Regions from separate parts of the Neomicrococcus lactis genome, predicted to be linked through region 1. Evidence: riboswitches for the same ligand, from Rfam matches in the RefSeq annotation. Region 1 holds a riboswitch; each other region holds the start of a gene.

Region 1 (4,208 bases):
GGTCGCCCCGGTCTTGTCCTCAATAACCTCAGGCTGCGCGCGGTGCTGAGCATCGCCGTCGTTATGGTTAGTGAAGAAATTCCGGTAAGATAGCTGAGGTTGTTTGCACCCGCATGTCCTTTTGGGGTTGCAAGCACCAACGCGAAGAACCTCCTGTTGCGGAAAGACCGTGACCGTTAAGTCCAAAGGAGGTGGGTTCACATGCGTGCTTATGAATTGATGGTGCTGATCGACCCAGAGGTCGACGAGCGCACCGTTGAACCAACCATCAACAAGTTCCTCGAAGTTGTTACCAACGAAGGCGGAACCGTTGACAATGTTGATATCTGGGGACGTCGCCGCTTGGCATACGAAATCCAGAAGAAGTCTGAAGCGATCTACGTAGTCGTTAACTTCACGGCAGAGCCTACGACGTCGGCCGAACTCGACCGTCAGCTTTCTTTGTCTGAACAGATCATGCGTACCAAGATCATTCGTCCGGAAGATCAGAAGGTTTCCGCAGAGTAATCTCGCGGATACCGCGTACGAACACTACTGAAGGGGAACCATGGCAGGCGAGACAGTTATCACTGTGATCGGAAATTTGACTTCCGATCCCGAACTTCGATTCACCCCGTCCGGATCCGCCGTTGCGAACTTTACGATCGCATCGACGCCTCGGACCTTTGATCGCCAGTCCAACGAGTGGAAGGACGGCGAAGCGCTGTTCCTCCGCGCGTCTGTGTGGCGCGAAGCTGCTGAAAACGTAGCTGAGACGCTCACGAAGGGCATGCGTGTCATCGCTCAGGGTCGCCTGAAGTCCCGTTCGTACGAAACTAAAGAGGGCGAACGTCGCACCGTGATGGAGCTTGAGGTCGAGGAAATCGGCCCATCGCTTCGTTTCGCTTCGGCAAAGGTAACCCGTGCGCAGCGCTCCGGCGGTGGCGGCGGCAACTTTGGTGGCGGCAATGCCGGTGGTGGAAACGCTGGCGGATTCGGCGGAGGCAACTCCGGCGGAAGCTGGGGAGGAAACTCCGCACCGCAGCGCCAGAACGACAACCCATGGGAAAGCTCCGCATCATCCTCTTCGGATGGTTGGGGCAATGACATGGGTAGCGACGAACCACCGTTCTAAACGCCCGCTTGATCTTCTACTCAACAAAAACATTCACCATCCCGCAGATTGATCTGCGGGCTCCAACAGAAAAGGAGCTCCACGATGGCTAAGGCTGAACTCCGTAAGCCCAAACCAAAGTCGAATCCACTGAAGGCCGCCGACGTGACGGTCATCGACTACAAGGACGTAGCTTTGCTGCGTAAGTTCATCTCCGATCGCGGAAAGATCCGTGCTCGTCGTGTGACCGGCGTTTCCGTTCAGGAACAGCGCAAGATTGCTCAGGCAATCAAGAACGCTCGTGAAGTCGCCTTGTTGCCTTACTCCGGCGCTGGCCGCGGCTAAGGAAGGAAAACAAACATGGCAAAGCTCATTTTGACTCACGAAGTTACCGGTCTGGGCACCCCAGGCGATGTGGTGGAAGTAAAGAACGGCTACGCCCGTAACTACCTCCTCCCACGCGGATTCGCAACGCTTTGGACCAAGGGCGCTGAAAAGCACGTTGAGGCTCTCAACGCTGCTCGCGCTGCAAAGGCCATTGCAAACCTCGAGGATGCACAGGCTTTGGCTGCAAAGCTCAAGTCCACCACCATCCGTCTCGCAGTCAAGGCTGGCGACACCGGACGTTTGTTCGGCACCGTCAAGCCTGCTGACATCGCAGCTGCAATCGAAGAAGCCGGCCTCGGCTCCCTCGACCGCCGCTCGATCGAGATCCAGGACGCCATCAAGTCTGTTGGTCACCACAACGTGACCGCTCGCTTGCACGAAGACGTTTTGGCTGCATTTGAAGTTCAGGTTGTTGCCGCAAAGGGCAAGTAACCTCGAGCTGACAAGCTGATTGGTCGAAAGAGCCGTTCCCTTCGGGGTGCGGCTCTTTTGCTTTAACTGCTCAATTTCACCCTTGTACCGCCTACCTCCGGTCCTTTTCACGCCATCGATCGGCGGAATATTCGGCGGAATCCTTATTTTTGCATTGACTGTTTGATGTCAAGTGATGGACTGCGAGTCTTTCGAAATATTTCGTGGACTTTTGACGCGGTGATCGAATCCGCTCTAACGTGGACTTCAGAATCAAGAGAGTCAATGACAAGCCCTGGCTGGTTGACCGGCAACCCTCTGGTAGTAGTGGGGTGCTCCAGGTGATGATTCGGCGTTCGGGAGAAGACCCCGCTTCGCAAGTACTGCATCCGAAAGTCGGACTGCGGACGAGTCACGTAAGGATCAACATGACCGCCAGCGTCGAGCACTCCTCACAGACCACGGGGAACGGCACCATCTCGCATGATGTGGGTGCCCAGTCCCTGCGACAGGCCTTCTCTCGCTTCCCCTCCGGTGTGGCCGCTTTGTGCGCCATCGTGAACGGACAGCCTCAGGGAATTGTCGCTTCTTCCTTCACGGTGGGCGTCTCGCTTGAGCCACCACTCGTGATGTTCGCCGTGCAGAACTCTTCCCGCACGTGGCCGATTGTTCGCGGCGCACAGCGCATCGGCGTCTCTATCCTGGGCGAAAAGCATGAAGGCGTCTGCCGCCAGATCGCTTCGCGCGATGGCGACCGCTTTGCCGGACTCAACCTCGCCTCCACAGACGAGGGAGCATTGTTCCTAGAGGACGCAGCTTTGTGGCTGGATTGCTCCGTAGAGTCCGAATTCCCCGCCGGCGACCACCAGGTAGTCCTGTTGCGCGTTCACGGTCACGAGACGCACGGAGACGCTAACGAACCGCTGGTCTTCCACGGCTCTGCGTTCCGTACCCTCAAGGACAACGCGCTCGTCTAAGCGGGCCTACTTCTCGTTGGACTGATCCAAGACGTTCACGCCGTAACGGTGCCCTAGAGCGATTAGTTCTTTCAGGACGTCTACATCTACGTCAGCGAGCTTGTTGACGTACACACACCCCACGCTGGCCTTGTGCTTGCCTAGTTTCGAGAGCAGCTCGGAGGCTTCTGGTGCGTTGCCGAGTCCGTAGAGAGACAAACTGGCTTTACGGGGCGAGAAGCCGACGATGGGTGCCGTTCCTTTGTGCCCACTTTCGTAGTGGTAAAAGTATTCGTCGAACCCCACAATGCTAGGACCCCACATCACCGCAGGCTTGCCGGTGATCTCCTCCATGAGCTCCAGCAGCACTTCGGCATCTGCGCGGCGCGTTGGGTGCTCCACTGCTGAAATGAACTCTCGAGGGTCGACGTTGGTGGGTTGAGTCTTGTTCTCGGCCATGGAACCAATCTAAAGCGCGCGGCTTCGAATGTCTCGGGCTATATGCACACTGGTCAGCGCCACGCGATGTGAACATTGTTCAGATGCGGTGCCTAGAACATGTACTTCGCTATTCCGTCAAGTTAAAAGTCACCGACCGCGCGTGTCTGTGCACAACTACCCTTGGTCTGTGGATAACTTGTGTGCATATCACCAAATATTCAAGTATCCGGGTGTGATATGACCCAGCTAACCTGCAAGCACTACCTGAGGGTTTGTGGAAAAGCTTTTTGGATCCACAAGCGCAAAAATGCATTATGCCTAGTCAGCGCCTGTTAGTGTGGAGAAACAAGTTGAGGATCGAGTGGATATCCCCAAGTTATACACACAGGTCGTGGATGAAGACGTCAGTTATACACATGGCCTGTGGATAACTCGTTTGAGTACCGCGAAATAGGGGACTATGGTTGCTTGAGCTCTATTGCTTCGTGAGCATTTTTCACACCCCTTCGAACCCCCTTTCCTAAGTGTCGGTGGCAGTAGAAAGAATGGGAGCGAAAGGCAGAGAGCGAGGCTTTTTTGCCGCCGCGAATTCGCGCGGATTCATAGTAATGACCTGAGGAGGGTTCGTGGCCGTTCAGCATCTGGACCAAGGATCACGTTCTGGCGATCAGCAGTTTGCGCGCACACCGCCGCAAGACATGGTCGCTGAGCAGAGCGTGTTGGGCGGCATGATGCTCTCGAAGGACGCGATCGCCGACTGCATCGAAGTACTTCGCGGGCCTGACTTCTACCGCCCCAACCACGAAGCCATTTTTGAGGCCATCCTTGACCTCTATGGCAAGGGTGAACCAGCTGACGCCGTGACGGTCGCCGATGAGCTCACGAAGCGCGGCGAGATCGGCCGTGTCGGCGGACCTGGC
Region 2 (4,208 bases), 330 kb from region 1:
CGAAGTACATCCACAAATGGCTGCTGCTCGATGGTCTGAATGCTCTTGAACAGAACTTGTGCGATGGGAGCGCTGAGGTGCACTGCCAAGACGAAAATGGGGACAGCCAGAGACAAGAATGATCCATCTGGGAAGAGGGACATCACATCCAACTGAACGGCGAGTACTTGCAGCAGCACGAGCCCCAACCAGAAGACCGGGATGGACACCATCAACGGCGGCAAGTTCACGAAAAGCTTCTTGATCCAGAAGGCTTTAGAGAGCGTGCCCACCGTGACAATAACCAAGGCAAGGGCAACTGCGAAGACAAATGCGCTTGAGGCAAGTGTCAGCGTGGATCCAATGACCTCGGCGATTCGGCTCGCGACCGGAGCACCTGAAGACAGGGAGTACCCTAGGTCGCCAGCAAGAATGCCTCCGAGCTGACTGAAGTACTGCACAAGAATTGGCTGGTCGTAGCCGTAGTGCGACTTCATCTGCGCGATCGTCGCTGGATCCGCGGATGCATCCGTTGACAAGAAGATAGTGACTGGATCGTTTGGCAACGCCTGCACCGCCAAGAAGACGGCGGTGTAGGCGAGCAAAACGACAAGTACTGCTTGGGCAACTCGCTTAGCGATATAGAGAGACACGACGACTTAGTCCTTAGACTTCCATGCACTTTGGAAAATCGGAGCGGTTCCCGAAGTGAACTCAACATGGGCCTTCTCATTAGCTCCGTATACCTGGACTTCGTCCCAGAGTGGAAGCGTCAGAGCCTTCTCCGAAACCAGGGCTCGCTGCTCATCGCCTACGAGCTTGAGATGCTCTTCTTCGGTTGTTGCAGCCTGCTCCTTGACGAACAAGGAGTTCAGTTCCTCATCAGCGTTGAGCGTTTGCGTGTTGTTGGCTGGTCCGAAAACGGGTCCAAGTCCGCCGTATGCGAATTGACGAGTTCCAAAGAACTCAATCTTCGAATCCACGAGTGCGTTGGTCAGGAAGGTGTTGTCGCCGGCGCGATTCACCAATTTCACTCCGATTGCACGCCACTGCTGCTCGATCAGTTCGAAAGCAGGCTTGATCACTACAGAGTTATTCGACGAAGAAACGGTGACTTCCAGCTTCTCCCCGTCCTTTTCCCGAATCCCGTCTGCGCCGACCTTCCATCCAGCTTCGTCAAGAAGCTTCTTGGACTTTTCTGGGTCATATGCGAGATCTGCCGAGAGGTCTACGTAACCTTCCGCCTTGTGATTCACGATCGAGCCGGCGATTTCGTAGGAATCCGAGAGCACGGTGTCCTTGATAGCTTGACGATCAATTCCCGATTGAAGAGCGTGACGTACCTTTTCGTCTGCAAGCTTTCCTGAACCGATACGGGCAGCAGCCATATTGGCAGTCAAGTCAACACCGGAGGCGGCATAAACCGTCCCGCCGCCAGCTTTGAGGGTCTGCTCATCAATTGGCTGAAGACCACGAACCAAATCGACTTGGCCGGACTGTGCCGCACCAGCGCGGTGCGCGACTTCAGGCAAGTACTTGATGACCAATTCATCGATGTAGGCAGCGCCTTGATTCTTCGCAGTGGCAGGAGCCCACTTGTAGTCGGCCCGCTTGGCGAAGACTACTTCCTCATCAGCCTTTTCCGACTTGAAGACGAATGGTCCTGAGCCCACGATCTTAGAAATGGCTGATTGACCAGCGTTATCGAGCTTCAACGTCTCAGGAGAAACCAGGCCAGCGGCCACGGATGTGGTTGCCCGGAGGAAGTTCGCGTCAGATCGCTTGAGGGTCACGCGAACCTGATTCTTGCCAACAACTTCAGACGACTTGTATGCCGAGAAGTCCACGTTGGGCTGGATCTGTGCAGACTCGATGCCCAAACCAAGCGCATCCAAGTTCGCTTTGACAGCAGCGGCGTCTAGCGGTGTTCCATTCGAAAAGGTCACGCCATCACGAATAGTGAAGGTGTACTCAGTCTTTGCATCGTTGCTCTCAAACTTCGAGGCAATCCAGCCAACGATCTCGCCCTTCTCCGTGTCGTAATACGTCAGTCGGTCGAGAACGCTGTTGAGAACGTTCGCCTTTTCATAGAATCGCGCAGCCTGCGTCTGCCAGTTCTTGATGGGAGTGACTTCCGCGTAGGTGAAAGTTCCTCCAGAAACCGGGGTACTGCTATCGCTGGTCCCACCGACCGCCTTGGTGGCGCTGCTATTGCTGCTGCAAGCAGTCAAGGACAGTCCCAATACGGCGAGCGCCGCGGAAGTCTTGAATGCAAAAGTCTTAAGTCGCACTGCTGATCCTCTCGGTGTAGCCGAGGAATACGCACCGATTTCGGCCGCGCTGAAACACGACATAGCCCTACGCTCGGGAGAATCTCCCGAAGTTGGACCGAGGCGAAATGGTGAAGTCTCCATCGGTCCTGGCGGTAGCACCGGCCTCAAAGAGGTGGTTGCTGCGACGTCACTGAGCCAGGTCTCTCGGTCGCTCTTGATGGTGTGTTGTTGTGGATCTATCTAATCGCAGATTGTTCGATTGCGCAAAACAGAGACGCCCTACGTTGAAATATTTCGCAACTAACGCAAGTTCTTATCGCAGAACTGAATTGGCGTCGTCCTAATTAATTGCGGTCAAGATTCGGCGTAACCAAACCCCATTGCATGGCGACAATGAGTGTCTGGACGCGGTCGCGGACGTTGAGCTTGGCCATCGCGCGGCTGAGGTAGAGCTTGACGGAAGCCTCGGAATAGCCCAATCGCGCCGCGATTTCCGCGTTATTGAGGCCATTTGCCAGGTACTGGACCACTTCGAGTTCGCGCTCGCCGAGCTCAGGGCGCGGAGTGCTCACGCCGCCGTGCGCCGGCTGCGACATGACCTTATCCACGAGCTTGCGGCTTACAGCTGGAGACAAAACAGACTCGCCTGCGTAGACAGAGCGAATGGCGGAGAGCATCGATTCGGGCGTGGTGTCCTTGACCAGGTAGCCGGCAGCGCCCGCTCGCAACGCGGGAATCAAATATTCTTCGGAAGAGAATGCGGTGACGGCGAGAATCTTCACGTCGGGGTATTTCTCCACGATTCGACCCGTGGCCTCGACGCCGTCCATCTCTGGCATCTGCAAATCCATGAGGACCACGTCAGGATTCAGCATCTCAACGTGGTGGAGCGCTTGCGCGCCATTGCGCACCTCGCCCACGCATTCAAAACCGTCAGCGGTGTCAATAATGGTGCGAAAAGCTTGCCGCATCAGTGACTCGTCATCAGCAATAAGGACTCGAATAGGGGCGTCTGCAGAGTGAGAGTCAGGCATGGCGTCATTGTAGCCATGAACATCGGCCAGAAGTTTAGACGAATGGCTAACCGCAGGCTCGGGAACACTTGGGACAATGGAAGGTATGAAAACCATTTCCCGCTTCACCGCCGTTGCCATCATCGCTCTTTCCGCCTTCGCAATGCCTGTTTCAGCAAGCGCCGCGACTGCGCCTACTTCCTCTGATGTAGTTACTACAACCGGATTCTCGTCCGATTTGGGCGCTTGGTTCTGCCGCACCTACGGCGCATGGTGCCCACGCTAAACCTCAAGACTTCTCATTCACTTGCTGACCTCGGCTGCAATCCGGTGACGCACACACCTTCGCCAGAATGCCATTCGAGGCTGGAATTACGACTCTGCGTAAGTCCACGCATTTGATCCCGCGTCAGATGGCGGATTTACGTAGAGTCGTACCTGTGAACAGCGCCAGCAGCACTCCTCAGAAACCCGGGATCTTTTCGATATGGATTTCGGGCCTTTTCGGCGCGCGAAAAGCTGATAAGTTCACGCTCGCAATTGTGTCGATCATTGTTATGGCCTACGCGGCGACTGACGTGCTCTCTCTTTTCATCGAGCAAAACGCCGATGTTCGAAACCGAGCAGCAAACGTAGCCAACGTTGCTTTGATTTACTTGGCGGCGACGGGCTTCCTGTGGATTCGATCGACCATCGCTGGCGTCATTTCTATCGCCGGCCTGGCCTTGTCACTACCAGTTCACGAATACGGCTACGCGATCATCGTGACCCCATTGATCTTTGCCGTCGTGGTGGCAACGGCAAACCGGGTCTTCATTGCGGCCTTCGTCGCAGCGTGGATTCTCTGGTCCGTTTCACTGTGGTTCATGTGGCCCAACGACCGACCGATTCTGTACTTCAGCATTCCGCTTTTGGGCGTTGGCGCACTGATCGGCACCCTTAT
Region 3 (4,208 bases), 630 kb from region 1:
ATTCCTGGCCTCTACGCCGCTGGTGAGGTTGCTTGTGTGTCCGTTCACGGTTCCAACCGTTTGGGCACCAACTCTCTCCTCGACATCAACGTGTTTGGCAAGCGCTCCGGCATCTCTGCCGCTGAGTACGCTCGCAACGCCGAGTTCGTTGAGCTACCTGAGAACTCTGAGAACGACACCGTCGCTCTTCTTGAGTCCATCCGCACGGGCAACGGCACCGAGAAGATCGCTGTTCTCCGTAAGGAACTTCAGGACAGCATGGACCTCAACATGCAGGTGTTCCGCACCGGCGAGTCCATTGCTCAGGCCTTGGCTGACATCGAGTCTTTGCGCCAGCGCTACAAGAACATCTCGATTCAGGACAAGGGCAAGCGCTTCAATCTGGACCTCCTCGAGGCCGTTGAGCTGGGCTTCTTGCTCGACTTGGCTGAAGTCATGACGGTGTCTGCATTGCACCGTGAAGAGTCCCGCGGTGGTCACTACCGTGAAGACTTCCCGGACCGCAACGACGAGCGCTTCATGAAGCACACCATGATGTACAAGGACGAGTCTGCAGAGACCGAAGGCGTCAAGGGTATGCGCGTTGAAACGAAGCCTGTGGTCTTCACCCGTTACGAGCCGATGGAGCGTAAGTACTAATGAGCACCGTAGAACCAGCATCCAAGATTGACCTCAAGACTGACGGCGGCAGCGGAGAGATCCCATCGTTCGACATCACCTTGAAGGTGCGTCGCTACGATCCAGAGTTCTCCGAAGAAGCAAAGTGGGACGAATACACGCTCACGATGTACGGCACGGACCGCGTGCTTGATGCTCTTCACAAGGTGAAGTGGGAGATCGACGGCTCGTTGTCCTTCCGCCGCTCTTGCGCTCACGGTGTGTGTGGCTCTGACGCCATGCGCATCAACGGCCGCAACCGCCTTGCGTGCAAGACCCTCCTCAAGGACTTGGACACCTCCAAGCCCATCACCGTTGAGCCCATCAAGGGCCTTCCGGTGGAGAAGGACCTCATCGTGGATATGGAACCTTTCTTCCAGTCCTACCGCGAGATCATGCCGTTCTTGATCACCAAGGGACACGAGCCTTCCAAGGAGCGCTACCAGTCCCCTGAGGATCGCGAGCGCTTCGATGACACCACCAAGTGCATCCTCTGCGCTGCGTGCACGTCTTCGTGCCCAGTGTTCTGGACCGATGGTCAGTACTTCGGCCCGGCAGCGATCGTGAACGCCCACCGCTTCATCTTCGACTCCCGCGACGAAGCCGGCGACATGCGTCTCGAAATCCTCAACGACAAGGAAGGCGTGTGGCGTTGCCGCACCACCTTTAACTGCTCCGAGGCTTGCCCACGTGGCATCCAGGTCACAAAGGCCATCTCGGAAGTCAAACAGGCTATCCTGGCTCGCCAGTTCTAGCCTCAAAATCACATCGCATCATCAGGGCGCGCCATGCCTTCGGGAGTGGCGCGCTTTGCGTTTAAGGGTTCCCTACACAGCCGCCGCTCCCCCACGCAAGCATTGCGACGAAACATCTCCTATTACGTCGTCGGCGTCACAAAAGTAGCAATCCAGATCACATGACTGATTTCATAATGGAACACCATCCAGAGCGGCTGAGAGATCTGGCTCGTTGACGCCGCAGCAAATTGACTGCCCGGTCATAGTGCTAACGCCAGAATCGATGGAAACTCGAGCGCTGGCTATGTTTCATGCTTCGGCTGTCTCTACCCGCCGTTCTCGGGGTTCCTTCTGTTACTCAACAACGAAGGAGAAAATCATGTCAGTCGAAACTCTTCAGACTTCGCCCCGCGTTCCCTACACGGGCAACGCCACCCCAGACGAGCTGTCCTACTGGGAAGCTATCGCACGTAATGTCGCTGATCAGCTCCGCGTTGACGCTATTGAGCGAGATCGCGCTAACCAGCAGCCACGCCGCGAAGTCCAGCTCTTGAAGGATTCTGGTCTCCTCAACCTGCTCGCGCCCACCGAGTTCGGCGGAGGTGGCGGCCACTGGGAAACCGCCTTCCAGGCTATTCGCATCATTTCCAGCGTGGACGGCTCCATCGGCCAGCTTCTCGCCTACCACTACATCAATCAGAGTGGAATCGCGTTCTATGCTTTGCCGCCAAGCCAGCCCGCATGGTGGCAGGCCACGGTCAACGGAAATTGGCTCTGGGGCGATTCGGTCAACCCTGTAGACCCCACGCTCACCCTCACGGCTGATGGCGACGGTTACCGGCTCAATGGCCTCAAGCACTTCTCCACGGGTTCCGGTGTTGGAGATGTCATTGTCTTCAATGCTCTCGTCGTCGATGGCATCAACGAAGGCAAGATCATCGCATTCGTCTTGGAGACCACTCGCGAAGGCGTCGAGCTCCTCGATGACTGGGACAACCTGGGTCAGCGCCTCACCGGTTCCGGCAGCGTCAAGAACACCAACGTGCGCGTGAATCCCGTGGACGTTCTGGGTGAAGTGACGGAAGAGCCGATCTCCACTCTCTTGACCCCGGGCATCCAGTTGGCGTTCTCCAACTTCTACCTCGGATCCGCGGAAGGTGCCCTTGAACGCGGCCGTCAGATCCTCGTGGAGCGCAAGAATTCATGGTTCCTCTCCGGCGTGGACACCTACGCTGAGGACAAGATCTTCCAGCGCGCTATCGGCGAATTGAAGGCGCGCACTGCCGCCGTTGCCGCTCTTGCGGAAAAGATTAACCGCAAATTCGACGACGTCGCAGCTCGCCAAGGTGCCCTCACCTCCGAAGAGCGTTGGGCTTACGCGAACGAAATCGCCGAGCTCAAGGTGGTCTCGACGGAGATCGGCCTCGAGGTATCTCACCGCATCTACGAAGTGACGGGCGCGAGCTCTACCAAGAGCAGCGTTGGCCTGGACTTGTTCTGGCGCAACGTCCGCACCCACACGCTCCACGACCCCGTGGACTACAAGAAGATCGAAGTTGGCGCGTACTACCTCAATCGCGACGTCCCAGCGCTCTCGCTCTACACCTAAGCCAGTAGCCACCACAGGCTGAAATCACTGAAGGCGCCGGCTCGCAACCACACTAAGTGGTCAAGCGAGTCGGCGCCTTCGGCTTTAGACCAGTTCACACGAGAACAAGCTCAGGCTAGATCCAAAATTAGCCCTTGAAAGGCGGCAAGAAGCCCACGCGCTCGTAGACAGCTTCAAGAACCGGCTGGGATACCTCGCGAGCCTTTTCAGCGCCGCGCGCCAGCAAGCGATCCAACTCAGCAGGATCGGCCAAGAGCTGCTCAGTACGCTCACGGATCGGAGTCACGGCAGCCACCACGGATTCGGCAACATCCACCTTGAGGTGTCCGTACATCTTGCCTTCGTAGGACGCCACCAAGGTATCCACAGGCGTGTTCGTGACGGCGGAGAGGATCTCCAACAAGTTGGTGACGCCAGGCTTTTTGGCGCGGTCGTGCGCCACCACGGTGTCATCGTCTGTCACGGCGGACTTGATGCGCTTCGCGATCACCTTCGGGTCATCGAGGATATTGATCAAGCCGTTCGGCGAGGCCGCGGACTTGGACATCTTCGAGGTTGGGTCCTGCAGGTCATAGATGCGCGCGCCACCCTTCTGGATGAACGCTTCCGGAACCACAAAGGTCTCGCCGAAGCGCGAGTTGAAGCGCTGCGCCAAGTCTCGAGCAAGCTCCACGTGCTGACGCTGATCGTCGCCCACGGGAACACCCTTGGGCTGGTACAGCAAGATGTCGGCGGCCATGAGCATCGGGTACGTGAAGAGGCCAACGCCCGCATTGTCGGCACCCTGCTTGGCAGACTTGTCCTTGAACTGCGTCATGCGGCTGGCTTCACCAAAACCGGTCAGGCACATCATGACCCACGCGAGCTGCGCGTGTTCAGGAACATGGGATTGCACAAACAGCGTGGACTTCTCAGGATCAATGCCGCCCGCGATGTACTGGGCCGCTGTCTTGCGGGTGCGTTCGCGCAGCTCCGCCGGATCCTGCGGCACCGTGATGGCGTGCATATCTGGGATGAAGAAGAACGCGTCGTATTCGTCCTGCTCTCGTACCCAGTTCACGAGGGCGCCCAAGTAGTTGCCCAAGTGCAAAGACTCGGCCGAGGGCTGCATGCCAGAAAGCACGCGCATGCGGTCAGAGGCGCTGACGCCGGGCAGGGTGATGTTCTTTGGCGTTACATCTGCCATGAGGTTCAAAATCCTTTTT
Region 4 (4,208 bases), 320 kb from region 1:
GTTCCTTGGTCGGCGAGGTCACGAAGACCGCCTCAGCGTTTTCGGCCGCGAACTTCATGCCGCGCGAGGATGCGCCTGCCTGGAAGATGACCGGGGTGCGCTGGATAGATGGCTCCGTGATGGCGATGCCGGGAACCTTGAAGTACTTGCCCTCGTGGTTGATCGGGTGCACCTTGGACGGATCCGTGTAGACGCCGGTCTCGCGGTTGCGCTGGACGGCATCCTCTTCCCACGAACCTTCGAGCAGCTTGTAGACCACTTCGAGGTATTCGTCGGCGTGGTTGTAGCGCTCGTCGTGCTCCATTTGGTCTTCTTGACCCATGTTGCGTGCGGCGGACGGCAAGTAACCAGTCACCACGTTCCAACCCACACGGCCGTTGGTCAGGTGATCGAGCGTGGCCAAGCGGCGAGCAAACGGGTACGGGTGCTCGTAGGCGGTGCCGGCGGTGACGCCGAAGCCGAGGTTCTGCGTGACAGCTGCCATCGCGGAAACCAGGAGGAACGGATCGTTGACGGGAACCTGCGCTCCGGAGGACAACGGCGCCTCATTGGTGCCATTGAAAACGTCATACGTGCCGAGGACGTCAGCGATGAACAGGCCATCAAACTTGCCCTTTTCCAAGAGCTTCGCGAGTTCGGTCCAGTAGGTGATGTCTTTGTAACGCCAGGCCTGATCCTGCGGGTGGCGCCACAATCCTGGGGACTGGTGGACCACGCAGTTCATGTCGAAAGCGTTGAACCGTACGTGTCGGCGGGGAGCGATTTCAGTCATTTTTTGGTTCCTTCCCGACGAGAAGAACCCACGCAGGGCGCGGTTCGAGCTTCTCCATCGTTGCTGGCAGTAGCACCTTCCTCTTGATGAGGTGGTTGCTGCGGCGTCGTTGAGCCAGATCTCTCAGCCGCTCTGGATGGGTACTTCTCCATTGCACACCCAGAATGCGACCCCGCGAAATACGGGGGCCGCATTCTGTAATGATCACTGCAAATTTTTGATTACGACGCCGCCGCTTGGCCGTGGCGCTTATCGTCAATTCCCGCTTCACCAATGGTCCAAACGGTGGGCGGTTCCATTCCGTTGACGGCCCAGTCACCGGCGATGCGCGCCTTGTAGATGAAAGGGTTGTGGGTGGCGACGGTGCGAGCGTTGCGCCAGAAGCGGTCCAGCGACTTAGCGGTGCTCGTCGAGGATGCGCCGAGCGTGTTGAAGATCTGGCCGGTGGCTTCCGTAACGAGTGGGCTCAAGACAACCTGAGCCAAGCCGGACTCGAGTTCCACAGAGACGTTGGCGGCCTTCTCGACAGCATCGCCTTCGAGGCGTGAGTTGAACGCGCGATCCAAAGCGCGGCCCACGCGCAAGGTGGCAGCTGCGGCGACGTACGCCTTCGCGCTGACTTCGCCGACCACCTGAAGGATCTGCGGATCCTGGCTCACCGTGTCTGCATTGCCGTGGCCGAAGACTCGCTTGCGCTCGCGGACCTGCTTCGCCACTTCGTTGGCCGCTCCCTGAGCCGCGCCGGACAGTGCGATCAACAAAATGTGCTGGTACAGCGCAGTCTGGTACGGGAAGCGCACCTCGAAGTCGAAGACGTTTTCCGCGTCAACGGGTGCGTTCGTGAAGATCGTGGTGCCGCTGCCGGTGCCCTTTTGTCCGAAGCCGTCCCAGTCATCGAGAGTCTCGATGCCCTGAGTCTTGGTGCTGACGTAGGCGGATACATCGGAGCCATCCGGGCGCTTGGCCAGCACGTCGATCCACTCGGCGAAGATGGTGCCGGTGGTGTAGAACTTGGTGCCGTTGAGGACCAGCTGGCCGTCACGCTCGTCGAGGACCGTGCCCACGCCGCCCTGACCTGGTTCCGTCCACGCGTTGCCAGCAATCTCGCCGGCAACAAAGCGCTTGAACCATTCAGTGCGGTCGCCCGTCTTACCGTTGCGCGTCAGGCCGTGGTGGTAGAGATTTTCCTCGACAAACGCCCAGTGAGACCGAAGAGCCTGCGGGATGTTGCTGTCAGCCGCGGCCAGTTCAATGAGAAGTTCAGTGAACTCTTCCCAGTTCAGGCCGTCGCCGCCGAATTCTTGTGGAACGCGCGCGGCTGTGAAGCCGGCGTCCTTCAGCCACTGAATCTGCTCATGAGGAAGAGTGCCGTTGAGTTCGCGGTCTACCGCGCCTTCGGCGATGCGCTCGAAGATGGGGCGATACTTTTGCGCGACCGCTTCGAAGGTCGTCGCGTTGAGAGTTGAAGTGCTCAAGGGATTGTCGCTTTCCGAGAGTGGGACACAAAGAACCTCAGAAGAGGGCGTCCTGATGAATAAATTGCTCGGTGGGTGATCCAAGGGTTCACTATCGATCGAATCAGACGCAACGATTGTGACATGTTGTGAAATTTTCGAGTCATAATTTGGAGAAGGCTTCCAGCAAGGCTTTCAATTATTCGGTACCCATCATGAGTGGCTGAGAGATCTGGCTCGACGACGCCGCAGCAACCCCCAGCGAATCCTTTCGATTCGCGGACGGTGCTAACGCCAGAACCGATGGAGAGAAATGACTACAGACGTACGCGCTTTCACGACACCTGATGTCGTGGCCGAGGCTTCAGCACCAAGCCAGAACGCACCAAGCGGTGAGTCGGCAAGTGGAGTGCGCTTTGAGGGCGTGGGCCGCTCTTTCCCAGCCGTCTCGGGGAATACCAAGGTGGTCCTGCGGAACATCGACCTAAACATCCAGCCTCACGAGATCGTGGCAATCCTGGGTCCTTCCGGCTCCGGAAAGTCCACGTTGTTGCGCGCAGCGTCCGGACTGGATCAGCCCAGCTCGGGACGAATTCTCATTGACGGCGAACCCGTCAAAGGCATCGACCCACGTTGTGCAGTGGCCTTCCAAGAACCCCGACTCTTGCCGTGGCAAAACCTGGCTAAGAACGTGGAACTCGGTTTGCCATCGGGAACCCCGAAGGCTGAAGGTGCTGAGCGCGTGAAGCGTCTCTTGCAGCTCGTGGGACTTGGCGAAAGCTCGCACTTGCGTCCTCGCGAAGTTTCCGGCGGCATGGCACAGCGCACCTCCTTGGCTCGTGCACTTGCTCGCCGTCCCGGCGTGCTCTTGCTCGACGAACCTTTCGGCGCACTCGACGCACTCACCCGCTTGAACATGCAAGACCTCTTGCTCTCCGTTCACCAAGCTCACCCGGCAACGGTTCTTCTGGTTACCCACGACGTCGACGAAGCCCTCCAGCTCGCCGACCGGATTGTGGTTCTGGGAGTGGAGGATGGCAAACCAGGAGCCACGATTTCACGGATCCTGACGGTCCCCGGCGAACGCCCACGCGATCGCGCGTCGGCAGAACTGGCACGAATGCGCGCCGAACTGCTCTCGAGCCTCGGCGTCGACGCACACCGTCACTAAGCCCGGCTCTCAAACGGTCAAACGGTCACACGTTCAGGCGATCAAAACGGCACGTCGTTCTATAACGACGCCGCCTCGCCACCACACAGCTTCAACAACCTTGTCTTCAATAACTACTTTCAACCACATTTCTTGAGGAGCACCATCATGTCTTTCACCGCTAAATCCTTCTCCGCAGTCACCACTCGCCGCTCCGTCCTGGGACTGAGCGCACTCGCTGCCGCAACCTTCCTTTCTGCTTGCGCAGGCGAAGGCGGAAGTGGCCAGTCCGCTGGTTCGCAAGCTGCGTCGTCGTCCGCTAATGCCGCCGGCAAAGTCCTGAACATCGACTTCGCAACATACAACCCGCTCTCCCTCGTGTTGAAGGAGAAGGGCTGGCTCGAGGCGACGCTCAAGGATCAGGGTTACACCGTGAATTGGGTGCAGTCCGCGGGATCGAACAAGGCCAACGAAGCCTTGCGCGCCGGCGCCATCGACGTAGGATCCACCGCCGGATCCGCCGCACTCTTGGCCCGCTCGAACGGCTCGCCCATCAAGAACATCCTCTTGTACTCGCAGCCAGAATGGGCCGCGCTGGTAGTCGCGAAGGATTCCACGATCGCTTCTGTCGCTGATCTCAAGGGCAAGAACGTGGCCGCCACGAAGGGTACGGACCCATACTTCTTCTTGCTCCAGGCTCTCGAGGCGAACGGCCTCAAGGCATCGGACGTCACGGTGCAGAACCTGCAGCACGCTGACGGCCGCGCCGCTCTCGAAAACGGATCCGTGGACGCATGGAGCGGCCTCGATCCCATCATGGCCGGAGCCGAGC

Evidence for each region. Region 1 has a riboswitch for S-adenosylmethionine ahead of BKA12_RS09920 (flavin reductase family protein). Riboswitches for the same ligand answer to the same signal wherever they lie in the genome.
Region 2: it holds a riboswitch for S-adenosylmethionine, as region 1 does, so the genes downstream of both, BKA12_RS08450 (ABC transporter substrate-binding protein) here and BKA12_RS09920 (flavin reductase family protein) in region 1, are expected to answer to the same signal.
Region 3: it holds a riboswitch for S-adenosylmethionine, as region 1 does, so the genes downstream of both, BKA12_RS07110 (acyl-CoA dehydrogenase family protein) here and BKA12_RS09920 (flavin reductase family protein) in region 1, are expected to answer to the same signal.
Region 4: it holds a riboswitch for S-adenosylmethionine, as region 1 does, so the genes downstream of both, BKA12_RS08480 (ABC transporter ATP-binding protein) here and BKA12_RS09920 (flavin reductase family protein) in region 1, are expected to answer to the same signal.

What each region holds. Positions count from the first base shown of each region.
Region 1 is NZ_JACHBL010000001.1:2,193,820-2,198,027, forward strand. Features, by position in the region: gene rpsF (30S ribosomal protein S6) at 202-507, shown strand; gene BKA12_RS09905 (single-stranded DNA-binding protein) at 548-1,114, shown strand; gene rpsR (30S ribosomal protein S18) at 1,199-1,438, shown strand; gene rplI (50S ribosomal protein L9) at 1,454-1,912, shown strand; SAM riboswitch class IV at 2,163-2,280, shown strand; gene BKA12_RS09920 (flavin reductase family protein) at 2,320-2,868, shown strand; gene BKA12_RS09925 (DUF1801 domain-containing protein) at 2,875-3,306, opposite strand; gene dnaB (replicative DNA helicase) at 3,915-4,208, shown strand, end outside.
Region 2 is NZ_JACHBL010000001.1:1,868,354-1,872,561, forward strand. Features, by position in the region: gene BKA12_RS12640 (ABC transporter permease subunit) at 1-632, opposite strand, end outside; gene BKA12_RS08450 (ABC transporter substrate-binding protein) at 639-2,270, opposite strand; SAM riboswitch class I at 2,387-2,476, opposite strand; gene BKA12_RS08455 (response regulator) at 2,597-3,286, opposite strand; gene BKA12_RS08460 (hypothetical protein) at 3,372-3,551, shown strand; gene BKA12_RS12645 (histidine kinase) at 3,808-4,208, shown strand, end outside.
Region 3 is NZ_JACHBL010000001.1:1,564,123-1,568,330, forward strand. Features, by position in the region: gene sdhA (succinate dehydrogenase flavoprotein subunit) at 1-639, shown strand, start outside; gene BKA12_RS07105 (succinate dehydrogenase iron-sulfur subunit) at 639-1,412, shown strand; SAM riboswitch class I at 1,594-1,684, shown strand; gene BKA12_RS07110 (acyl-CoA dehydrogenase family protein) at 1,774-3,003, shown strand; gene trpS (tryptophan--tRNA ligase) at 3,131-4,189, opposite strand; gene BKA12_RS07120 (exodeoxyribonuclease III) at 4,207-4,208, opposite strand, start outside.
Region 4 is NZ_JACHBL010000001.1:1,874,230-1,878,437, forward strand. Features, by position in the region: gene BKA12_RS08470 (LLM class flavin-dependent oxidoreductase) at 1-772, opposite strand, end outside; SAM riboswitch class I at 824-915, opposite strand; gene BKA12_RS08475 (acyl-CoA dehydrogenase family protein) at 994-2,247, opposite strand; SAM riboswitch class I at 2,434-2,536, shown strand; gene BKA12_RS08480 (ABC transporter ATP-binding protein) at 2,540-3,397, shown strand; gene BKA12_RS08485 (aliphatic sulfonate ABC transporter substrate-binding protein) at 3,545-4,208, shown strand, end outside.